Regions from separate parts of the Streptomyces sp. NPDC047971 genome, predicted to be linked through region 1. Evidence: riboswitches for the same ligand, from Rfam matches in the RefSeq annotation. Region 1 holds a riboswitch; the other holds the start of a gene.
The links. Region 1 has a riboswitch for cobalamin ahead of AB0D99_RS03435 (CoA-acylating methylmalonate-semialdehyde dehydrogenase). Riboswitches for the same ligand answer to the same signal wherever they lie in the genome.
Positions count from the first base shown of each region.

Region 2: it holds a riboswitch for cobalamin, as region 1 does, so the genes downstream of both, metE (5-methyltetrahydropteroyltriglutamate--homocysteine S-methyltransferase) here and AB0D99_RS03435 (CoA-acylating methylmalonate-semialdehyde dehydrogenase) in region 1, are expected to answer to the same signal.

Region 1 is NZ_JBEZNW010000002.1:195,857-200,905, forward strand. Features, by position in the region: gene AB0D99_RS03430 (acyl-CoA dehydrogenase family protein) at 1-973, opposite strand, end outside; gene AB0D99_RS03435 (CoA-acylating methylmalonate-semialdehyde dehydrogenase) at 970-2,469, opposite strand; cobalamin riboswitch at 2,700-2,879, opposite strand; gene AB0D99_RS03440 (MarR family winged helix-turn-helix transcriptional regulator) at 2,958-3,437, opposite strand; gene AB0D99_RS03445 (XdhC/CoxI family protein) at 3,572-4,717, opposite strand; gene AB0D99_RS03450 (aspartate/glutamate racemase family protein) at 4,761-5,049, opposite strand, start outside.
Region 2 is NZ_JBEZNW010000007.1:1,300-6,348, reverse strand. Features, by position in the region: gene AB0D99_RS09225 (ABC transporter ATP-binding protein) at 1-1,984, shown strand, start outside; gene AB0D99_RS09220 (aldo/keto reductase) at 1,981-3,015, shown strand; gene AB0D99_RS09215 (glyoxalase superfamily protein) at 3,137-3,469, shown strand; cobalamin riboswitch at 3,604-3,758, shown strand; gene metE (5-methyltetrahydropteroyltriglutamate--homocysteine S-methyltransferase) at 3,971-5,049, shown strand, end outside.

The DNA.
Region 1 (5,049 bases):
TGGCGAACCGCTTCGCCATGGCACACAGTTGGGACGCCTTCGGATCGCCGTCGTCGAGTGCCTCGGCGGCCTGCCGGACCAGCGCGCGGGCGGCGGTGAGTTCGGTCGCCATGTCGGCCAGCCGGAACTGCAGGGCCTGGGCGTCGAGCAGCCGGGCGCCGAAGGCCTCGCGGTCGGCGAGGTGGACGAGACTGCGGTCGAGGGCGCTCCGGGCGCCGCCGAGGGAGCAGGCGGCGATGCCGAGCCGGCCGCCGTCGAGAGCGTGCATGGCGATGCGGAAGCCCTCGCCCTCGGCGCCGAGCCGCCGGTCGGCGGGGATCCGCACGCCGTCGAGGACGACCTGCCGGGTGGGCTGCGCGTTCCAGCCCATCTTGCGCTCGTTCGCGCCGAAGGAGACGCCCGCGTCCCCCCGTTCGACGACGAACGCGGAGATCCCGCGCGGGCCCGCGCCCCCGGTGCGGGCCAGGACGACGTACACGTCGGAGGCGCCGGCGCCGGAGATGAACTGCTTCACTCCGCTCAGGACGTAGTGGCCGCCGTCCCGCTCGGCGCGGGCCCGCAGCGCGGCGGCGTCCGAACCGGCGCCCGGTTCGGTGAGGCAGTAGCTGCCCAGGGCCGCGGCGGAGCAGAGCTCCGGCAGCCAACGGGCTCGCTGGTCGGGGTTGCCGTACCGGTCGATCATCCAGGCGACCATGTTGTGGATGGAGAGGTACCCGGCGATGGAGGGGCAGCCGGTCGCCAGGGTCTCGAAGACGAGGACGCCGTCGGCGCGGGTGAGTCCTGAGCCTCCGTGCTCCTCCCCGACGTAGACGCCGCCGAGGCCGAGCGAGGCGGCTCTGCGGAGGACGTCGACGGGGAAGTGTTTGTCCTGGTCCCAGGCCACGGCGTGCGGGGCGAGCTGCTCCTGCGCGAAGTCCAGGGTGACGTCGGCGAGAGCGAGCTGGTCCTCGGTGAGTGTGGTCATCGCGCTCATCCCATCGTCGGGATGGTGAAGCTCGCGCCTTCCTTGACCCCGGAGGGCCAGCGCGAGGTGACGGTCTTGGTGCGGGTGTAGAAGCGAATGGCGTCCGGCCCGTGCTGGTTCAGGTCGCCGAATCCGGACCGCTTCCAGCCGCCGAAGGTGTGGTAGGCCACGGGCACCGGAATGGGGACGTTGACGCCGACCATGCCGGCGCTGACGCGGCGGGTGAAGTCGCGGGCGGTGTCCCCGTCGCGGGTGAAGACGGCCACGCCGTTCCCGTACGGGTGCTCACTCGGCAGCCGCAGGGCCTCCTCGTAGTCGGCGGCCCGTGCGACGCACAGCACCGGGCCGAAGATCTCCTCCTGGTAGATCCGCATGGCCGGGGTGACGCGGTCGAAGAGCGAGGCTCCCGCGAAGAAGCCGTTCTCGTGCCCGGGAAGGGTGAACCCCCGCCCGTCGACGACGAGTTCCGCTCCCTCGTCGACGCCGATGCCGACGTAGCGATCGACCCGGTCCAGGGCGTCCCGGCTGACGAGGGGACCGAAGTCGGCGTCCGGGTCGTCGGAGGTGCCGATACGCAGGGAGGCGATGCGCTCCTTCAGCTTCGCCACCAGCTTGTCGGCGGTCTCCTCACCGACGGGAACGGCGACGGAGATCGCCATGCAGCGCTCTCCCGCGGAGCCGTAGCCGGCGCCGATCAGCGCGTCGGCGGCCTGGTCGAGGTCGGCGTCCGGCATCACGATCATGTGGTTCTTGGCACCGCCGAAGCACTGGGCGCGCTTGCCGTTCGCGGCCGCGGTGGCGTAGATGTGCGCCGCGATCGGGGTGGAGCCGACGAAGCCGAGGGCCTGGACGCGGGGGTCTTCGAGGAGGGTGTCGACGGCCTCCTTGCCGCCGTTGACCACGTTCAGCACACCGGGCGGCAGTCCGGCCTCCAGGAACAGCTCGGCGAGCCGCAGCGGTACGGAGGGGTCACGCTCGGAGGGCTTGAGGATGAACGCGTTTCCGCAGGCCAGGGCCGGCGCTGCCTTCCACAGCGGGATCATCGCCGGGAAGTTGAAGGGGGTGATCCCGGCGACGACGCCCAGCGGGCTGCGGAGCGAGTGCACGTCGATGCCGGCGCCGGCGTTGTCGGTGAACTCGCCCTTGAGAAGGTGCGGGATCCCGGCGGCGAACTCCACGACCTCCAGGCCGCGTTGCAGATCGCCGTGGGCGTCGGCGACGGTCTTTCCGTGCTCGGCGGAGAGCAGTCGGGCGAGTGATTCCCTTTCGCCCTCGACGAGTTGGAGGAACCGCAGCAGGACGCGGGCGCGTCGCTGCGGGTTCCACCGGCCCCATTCGCGCTGGGCCTCCTCCGCGTCGGCGATCGCCGCCTCGGTGTCGGCGCGCCCGGCCAGGGGCACCCTGGCCTGGACGGCGCCGGTGTTGGGGTCGTACACGTCGGCGAAGAGACCGGACGTGCCGGGGGTGTGCTTTCCGCCGATGAAATGGGTGAGTTCGCGGACCATCGAAGCCTGCTCTCGTCAGGTACGGATCCGAGGAAGGCGCGGCCAGGGCCGCGAGGACGGCACCGATCGGGGTGCGCGCACGCGGGTCCTTCCGCGAGACAGGGGAGGGCGAGGGCGCCCTCGTCGAGTCACGAACGCGGGGACAGGGCCTCGGGGTTCGGGTACTCCGCCGGATCACCAGGGTCGTGGTCACGTACCGGTGCCATGCGTGTCTGCTCCATCCTCGTGGACAACACGGAACACCCCACGGCCGGTATCCTGGCTCCCGGATCAGCGCACGCTCTCCGGCCTTCCCGACGGATGGTTTCCGTCAGTGGCCTGACCTGCTGAAGAGCACGCTCCCCGGTCACAGTGGCGGGACCGCGCCGGATTCACACCGGCTTCCCTGCACCGCGGGCTTGTCACGAACATATAGTTGGACGTCCTAGTAAGTCCACCCCTCCCCCGCGGCGTGGCGCGATCACACCGTCATCGCCCGCCGGCGTGGGTCACGAGCCCTCCGCCAGCCCCTCCCAGTGGTCGGCGAGCGCCTGGAGCGTGGCGACGAGCGGTGCGCGCTCCCCCTCGCCGAAGGACTCCAGGAGGATCTTGTCGAGCGACCGGGTCCGGTCGTTGGCCTCGCGCAGGGTCTCGCGGCCGGCGTCCGTGAGGTACAGCAGCTTGCGACGGCCGTCGGAGGCCGCGGTGTGGCGGGCGAGCAGGCCGCGGTTCTCCAGTCTGCGGGCCACATCGGCCATGGTGGAGGTGTCCAGGGAGACGGCGGCGGCCATGGAACGCTGGTCACGGCCGGGATTGGCTTCCACGGTCTGCAGCACCGCGAACTGGGGCCCCGTCAGCACCGGGTCCACCTCCCGCGCCCACACCGCGAGGTACGCCTGGTAGAGGCGGCGGACCTGATAGCCGGGCGCGGCTGTCAGGGCGGCGGGGATCTCCGGGGTGGTCTCGGCGGGCGGGGTCTGGTCGGCCATGGGCCTACTTAAGCACGCACGGCCGACGCCGAGCGAGAGCGGGTGACGGCCGAGCACGGTGGTCGTCGCGGGCGGGCGCCGTGGTTGTCGCGGGCGGGCCCGGTGGTCGTCGCGGACGGGGCGGCCGGGCGCGGTCAGAGTCCCTGATCGGGATGGATCGCGCCCGGCCGGTCGGTCAGCGGGAGTCCGCTGCCGCCTCCCTTCGTCGCGATGATCTCGGCCACGATGGACACGGCGGTCTCCTCCGGGGTCTGGGCTCCGAGGTCCAGGCCGATCGGGCTGCACAGCCGCTTCAGTTCGGCCTCGGTCAGCCCCGCCGCCGTCAGCCGGTCCCATCGGTCCAGGTGGGTGCGGCGGGAGCCCATCGCCCCGATGTAGCCGACGTCGGGCAGGCGCAGCGCCACCTCCAGCAGGGGGACGTCGAACTTGTGGTCGTGGGTCAGCACACAGAGCGCGGTCCGCCCGTCGATCCGCCCGGCCTCCGCCTCCGCGCGGAGGTACCGGTGCGGCCACTCGACGACCACCTCCCACGCGCCGGGGAACCGCGCAGCGGTGGCGAAGACGGGACGCGCGTCGCACACGGTGACCCGGTGACCGAGGAGCGATCCCGTCCGTGCGAGGGCCGCCGCGAAGTCGACGGCGCCGAACACGATCATCCGGGGCGGCGGCGCGAAGGACTCGACGAAGACCCGGATCCCCGCGCCGGCCGCGTCCGGGTCTCCGTCCCGACAGGCTCCCCGCGCGTCGTAGCGGAGCACGGACGAGCGGCCGGCCTCCAGCAGCGCTCGGGCGTCCTGGCGTACGAGACGGTCCAGCCGCTCCGAGCCGGTGGAGCCCGCCACCCGGTCCGGCAGGAGGACCAGGCGGCGGCCGAGGCGTTCCGGCGGCCCGGCGATCACGGTGGCCACCGCGACCGGCCGTCCGGCCCGTACCGTCTCGGCCACCTCGGCCAACTGCGGGAAGCTCCGGCGGTCGACCTTCTCCACGAAGACATCGAGGGTGCCGCCACAGGTCAGCCCGACCTCGAAGGCGCCACCGTCGGAGACTCCGTACCGCTGGAGCACCGGCGGCGCCCCGGCGAGCGCCTCCCGGCCCAACTCGTAGACGGCGCCCTCGACGCAGCCGCCGGAGACGCTGCCGACCGCCTCGCCCGCGGGTCCCACCAGCATCGCGGCACCGGGGCGCCGGGGCGCGGAGGCGTGGGTGGCCACGACCGTGGCCACCGCCGCCGCCCTGCCCTCGGTCCACCAGGACAGCAGGGGTTCCATCACGTCACGCACGAGCCGGATCCTCTCGTCCCCGCCGGTCCGTCCGCCCCTCGGCTCACGACCGGGCCGCCGGGACCCGCCCGGCGAGCAGACTTCCGGCGTTCGGTACGACGGGAGGCAGGCCGAGCTCCGTCAGGATGCGGAAGGCCGTCGCCGTGGCCGCCGACAGGACGGGGAGCCCCGCCTCGTCCTCGACCGGCTGGATCGACGCGAGGGACGGCATCTGCACGCAGGCCGACAGCACGAGGGCGTCGGCCCGGCTCAGGTCGAGGCGCCGCCAGTGCCGGCGCAGATCGGCCGGGTCGAGCCGGGCGACCGCCAGATTGTCGGGCACTTCGAGGCTG
Region 2 (5,049 bases), on a different contig from region 1:
CGACGAGGGCGGCGAGGCTTCGGTCCGTGCCGCCCAGGCGTTCGCGGAGGCGGCGGCGACGTCCGGGCCCGGTCGTGGCGCGCCGGGTGGCGGAGGGCTGCTCGGCTCCGCCCCGCCCAACCCCGAGGTGCTCGCCGGTCTCGCGCGGCTTCCGCTGCCGGAGGCCGATCCGGGGCTCCCGGTGGAGGTGGCCTCCGCCGCCGAACCGGACCTCGGTCTGGGACGGCTGCTGCGCCCCTTCCGGGTTCCGCTGCTGGCCGGGCTGCTGCTGGTCGCCCTCGACGCGCTCGCGCAGATCGCCGTACCGGTGCTGGTCAGGCACGGGGTGGACGGCGGGGTGGCGCGGGGGGCCGGGGGCGCCCTGTCGGCGGCCGCGGCGGCCGCCGGCGTCGTCGTGGTGGCGAACTGGGCGGTCGGCGTCCTGCAGGTGCGGACGACGGGCCGGACCGGCGAGCGGCTGCTGTACACGCTGCGGGTGAAGACCTTCGCGCAGTTGCAGCGGCTCGGGCTCGACTACTACGAGCGCGAGCTGGGCGGCCGGATCATGACCCGGATGACGACGGACGTGGACGCCCTGTCCACGTTCATGCAGACGGGACTGATCACCGCCGTGGTGAGCGGACTGACCGTGGTGGGCGTACTCGCCGCCCTGCTCGTGATCGACGCGGGCCTCGCCCTCGTCCTCGTCGGCGCGGTACCGGTGCTGGCCGGCGCGACGGCCGTCTTCCGCCACCACTCCGTGCCGGCGTACCGGGACGCCCGGGAGCGCGTCAGCGTCGTCAACGCGGCGCTGCAGGAGAACGTCGCCACGATCCGGGTCACCCAGTCCTTCCGCCGGGAGGAGCACAATGCGCGGCACTTCGCCCGGCTCGCGGGCGAGTTCCGGGACTCCCGGCTGCGCGCCCAGCGATCCATGGGGATCTTCTTCCCGTTCGTCGAGTTCCTCGGCACGCTGTCCGCGGCCACCGTGCTGGCCGTCGGCGCGGGCAGGGTGACGGCCGGGCAGCTCACGGCGGGCACGCTCATCGCGTTCCTGCTGTACGTGGAGCTGTTCTTCGCCCCGATCCAGCAGCTCTCCCAGGTGTTCGACGGCTACCAGCAGGTGGTCGTCGGACTCTCCCGGCTGCGGGCCCTGATGCGGACGCCGAGCGGCACTCCGGGCGCGGCCCTGCCGCGCCGCGTGGGCCGCCTGCGCGGCGCCGTCGAGTTCGACGGCGTGTCCTTCGCGTATCCGGGAGGCCGCGAGGTGCTGACCGACCTGCGGCTGCGGGTCGCTCCGGGAGAGACCGTCGCGCTCGTGGGCACGACGGGAGCGGGGAAGTCCACCGTCGTGAAGCTCCTCGCCCGCTTCTACGACCCTTCCGCCGGCCACGTCCGCGTGGACGGGAGGGACCTTCGGGAACTCGATCTGACGGAGTACCGGCGCCGGCTCGGCGTGGTTCCCCAGGAGCCCCACCTCTTCAGCGGAACCGTGCGTGACGCCATCGCGTACGGGCGTCCGGACGCCTCGGACGCCGAGGTCGAGGCCGCCGCGCGGGCCGTCGGCGCGCACGAGATGGTCGCGGCGCTGCCCCGCGGCTATCTGCAGCAGGTCGGCGAACGGGGGCGGAACCTGTCCGCGGGCCAGCGTCAGCTCATCGCGCTGGCACGGGCCGAACTCGTCGATCCCGACGTGCTGTTGCTCGACGAGGCGACGGCCTCGCTCGACCTGGCGACCGAGCGGCGGGTGACCGCCGCGACGGCCGCCCTGACCCGTCGCCGTACGACGGTCGTCGTGGCGCACCGGCTCACCACCGCCGCGCGCGCCGACCGTGTCGTGGTCCTCGACGGCGGAAGGGTCGTCGAGGCGGGCACGCACGAGGAACTCCTCGTGGCGGACGGTCCCTACCGCGGACTCTGGGACGCCTTCCGGGACGGCTCGGCGCACGCCGTCCCCACCGATCCACATCCCACCGATCACCTGATGCAGGAGAGTGCACGATGACGCAGTACCGCGGTCTGGGCCGTACGGGAGTGAAGGTGAGCCCGCTCTGCCTGGGGACGATGATGTTCGGGGCGAGGGGCAACCGCGACCACGAGGACTCCGTACGTGTCATCCGGCGGGCCCTCGACGCGGGCATCAACGTCGTCGACACGGCGGACGTCTACTCGGCGGGCGAGTCGGAGACGATCGTCGGCAAGGCCCTGGCCGGCGGGCGCCGGGACGACGTGGTGCTCGCCACCAAGTTCCACGGCAGCCTCGGGGAGGACGTCAACGAGCGGGGCAACTCCCGCCGTTGGATCGTCCGGGAGGTCGAGAACAGCCTGCGGCGCCTGGGCACCGACTGGATCGACCTCTACCAGGTCCACCGGCCGGAGCCGGACACCGACTTCGACGAGACGCTCGGCGCCCTGACGGATCTGGTGCGTCAGGGGAAGATCCGCTACATCGGGACGTCGACGTTCGAGCCCTCCGCGATCGTCGAGGGCCAGTGGATCGCCGAGCGGCGGGGGCGGGAGCGGGTGGTCGCGGAGCAGCCGCCGTACTCGCTGCTCGCCCGGGGCGTCGAGCGCGAGGTGCTGCCGGTCGCCCAGCGGTACGGACTGGGGGTGCTCGCCTGGAGTCCGCTGGCCGGCGGCTGGCTCTCCGGCCGCTACCGCAAGGGGGCGGAGCAGCCCCGCTCCAGCCGTGCCGACCGCCAGGCCGAGCGCTTCGACATCGCGTCCCCCGAGAACGCGGCCAAGCTCGACGCGGCGGAGGCTCTCGCGCAGCTCGCGGAGGAGGCCGGGCTGACGCTGATCCAGCTCGCCCTGGCCTTCGTCCTCGAACACCCGGCGGTCACCTCCGCGATCATCGGCCCGCGTACGTTCGAGCAGTTGGAGAGCCAGCTCGGGGCGGACACGGTCCGGTTGAGCCAGGACGTCCTCGACCGGATCGACAAGATCGTGCCCCCGGGCACCACCCTCTCCGCACGCGACGCGGGCTACGTCCCGCCGTCCCTCACGGAACCGGAGCTGCGCCGCCGCGGCCGCTGACTCCCGGCCGGACCGCGCTCGGCGTCGGGCGCGGTCCGGCTCCGCCGCGCGGAGCGCGCGGATCCGGCACCCCGTGCGGGGTGCCGGGCGGATGTCAGAGGTGTCTGCGACGATGCGTCGCATGGACGAGGCAGTCATCCCGGTCCTCCGGGTCAGCGACGCGGCGGCGGCCGTCGCCTGGTACGAGCGGCTCGATTTCACCCAGCAGTGGGTCCACCGCTTCGAGCCCGGGTTTCCCGCGTTCGTGGAGGTGGCCCGGGGCGAGGTCCGCCTGTTCCTGTCGGAGCACCGGGGCGACGCCCGCCCCGACACCCTGGTCTACCTCCGTGTGCGTGATGTCGACGCCGTGGCCGCCGAGTTCGGGGCGCGGGTGGAGGAGGCTCCCTGGGCGCGCGAGATCGAGCTGCGGGACCCGGACGGCAACCGGCTCCGCGTCGGAACGCCCAGGACATGACGCGGGGCTCCGCGCGGGCACCGCGTTGTCCTGATTCCGTATCCGGATGGTGGACTCCGCTCGCCGCTGAGCGGTCGCGCCCCCTAGTCTGGCGGGGCAGCTGGTTCGCCCCGTCCGCCAGGCGGGATGCGTCGTAAGAGGGAACCCGGTGGGAATCCGGGACTGCCCCGCAGCGGTGAGCGGGAACGACCGCCGTCATACGCACTGGGACCGCGAGGTCCTGGGAAGCGACGGCCAGTAGGTGTCCGCCGGTTCGATCCGGTGGGCGTGCTCGCGAGTCCGAAGACCTGCCCGTTGCCCGCACGCGGACGATTCCGCGCGCGGACATCCCGGTGACCTCGTGGGCGGGTTGGGAGTCCCCCGGACATAGTCCAGGGGGAGGACATGGCGAGCGGCACGTGCGGAGTTCTCCCGCGGCGTGGCCCGCGCGTTCTGTCGTTCCTTCGCGTCCGCGTCCCGTCTCCGGGGATGTTTCCGGACACATCTCGCGAAGGAGAGACCGTGACAGCGAAGCCCGCAGCCGCGGCAGCACGAGCCACCGTGTACGGCTACCCCCGCCAGGGGCGGAGCCGCGACCTGAAGAAGGCCGTCGAGGGCTACTGGAAGGGCGGCGTCACCGCCGACGACCTCCGTCGGACGGCGGCCGGCCTCCGCCGTGCGAACTGGCGGCAGTTGGCCGACGCCGGCATCCACGAGGTGCCGACCGGCGACTTCTCGTACTACGACCACGTCCTGGACACCAGTGTCATGGTCGGCGCCGTCCCCGCACGCCACCGCGCCGCCGTCGAGGCGGACGCGCTCGACGGGTACTTCGCGATGGCCCGCGGCACCCGGGACGTGGCGCCGCTGGAGATGACCAAGTGGTTCGACACCAACTACCACCACCTGGTCCCCGAGCTCGGACCCGACACCGTCTTCGCCGCCGACTCCGCCAAGCAGGTGGCCGAGCTGAAGGAGGCCCTCGGGCTGGGCCTGGCCGCGCGGCCCGTGCTCGTCGGCCCCCTCACCTACCTGCTGCTCGCCAAGCCCGCCCCCGGTGTGGCCCCCGACTTCGAGCCGCTGACCCTGCTCGACCGGCTGCTCCCGGTGTACGCGGAGGTGCTCGCCGATCTCCGCGCGGCCGGTGCCGAGTGGGTGCAGCTGGACGAGCCCGCGCTCGTCCAGGACCGCACCCCGGCCGAGTTGAACGCCGCCGCCCGCGCCTACCGGGATCTGGGAACCGCCACCGACCGGCCCAAGCTGCTCGTCGCCTCCTACTTCGACCGCCTCGGCGACGCGCTCCAGGTGCTCGCCGCCGCCCCGGTGGAGGGCCTCGCCCTCGACTTCACCGGCTCCGCCGCGGCGAACCTCACGGATCTCGCCGCGGTCGGCGGCCTGCGCGCCAAGCGGCTGGTCGCCGGGGTGGTCGACGGCCGCAACATCTGGATCAACGACCTGCAGAGGTCGCTGGCCACCCTCGGCACCCTGCTCGGCCTCGCCGACCGGGTCGATGTCGCCGCGTCCTGCTCCCTGCTGCACGTCCCGCTGGACGCGACGGCCGAGCACGACATCGACCCGCGGATCCGCCGCTGGCTCGCCTT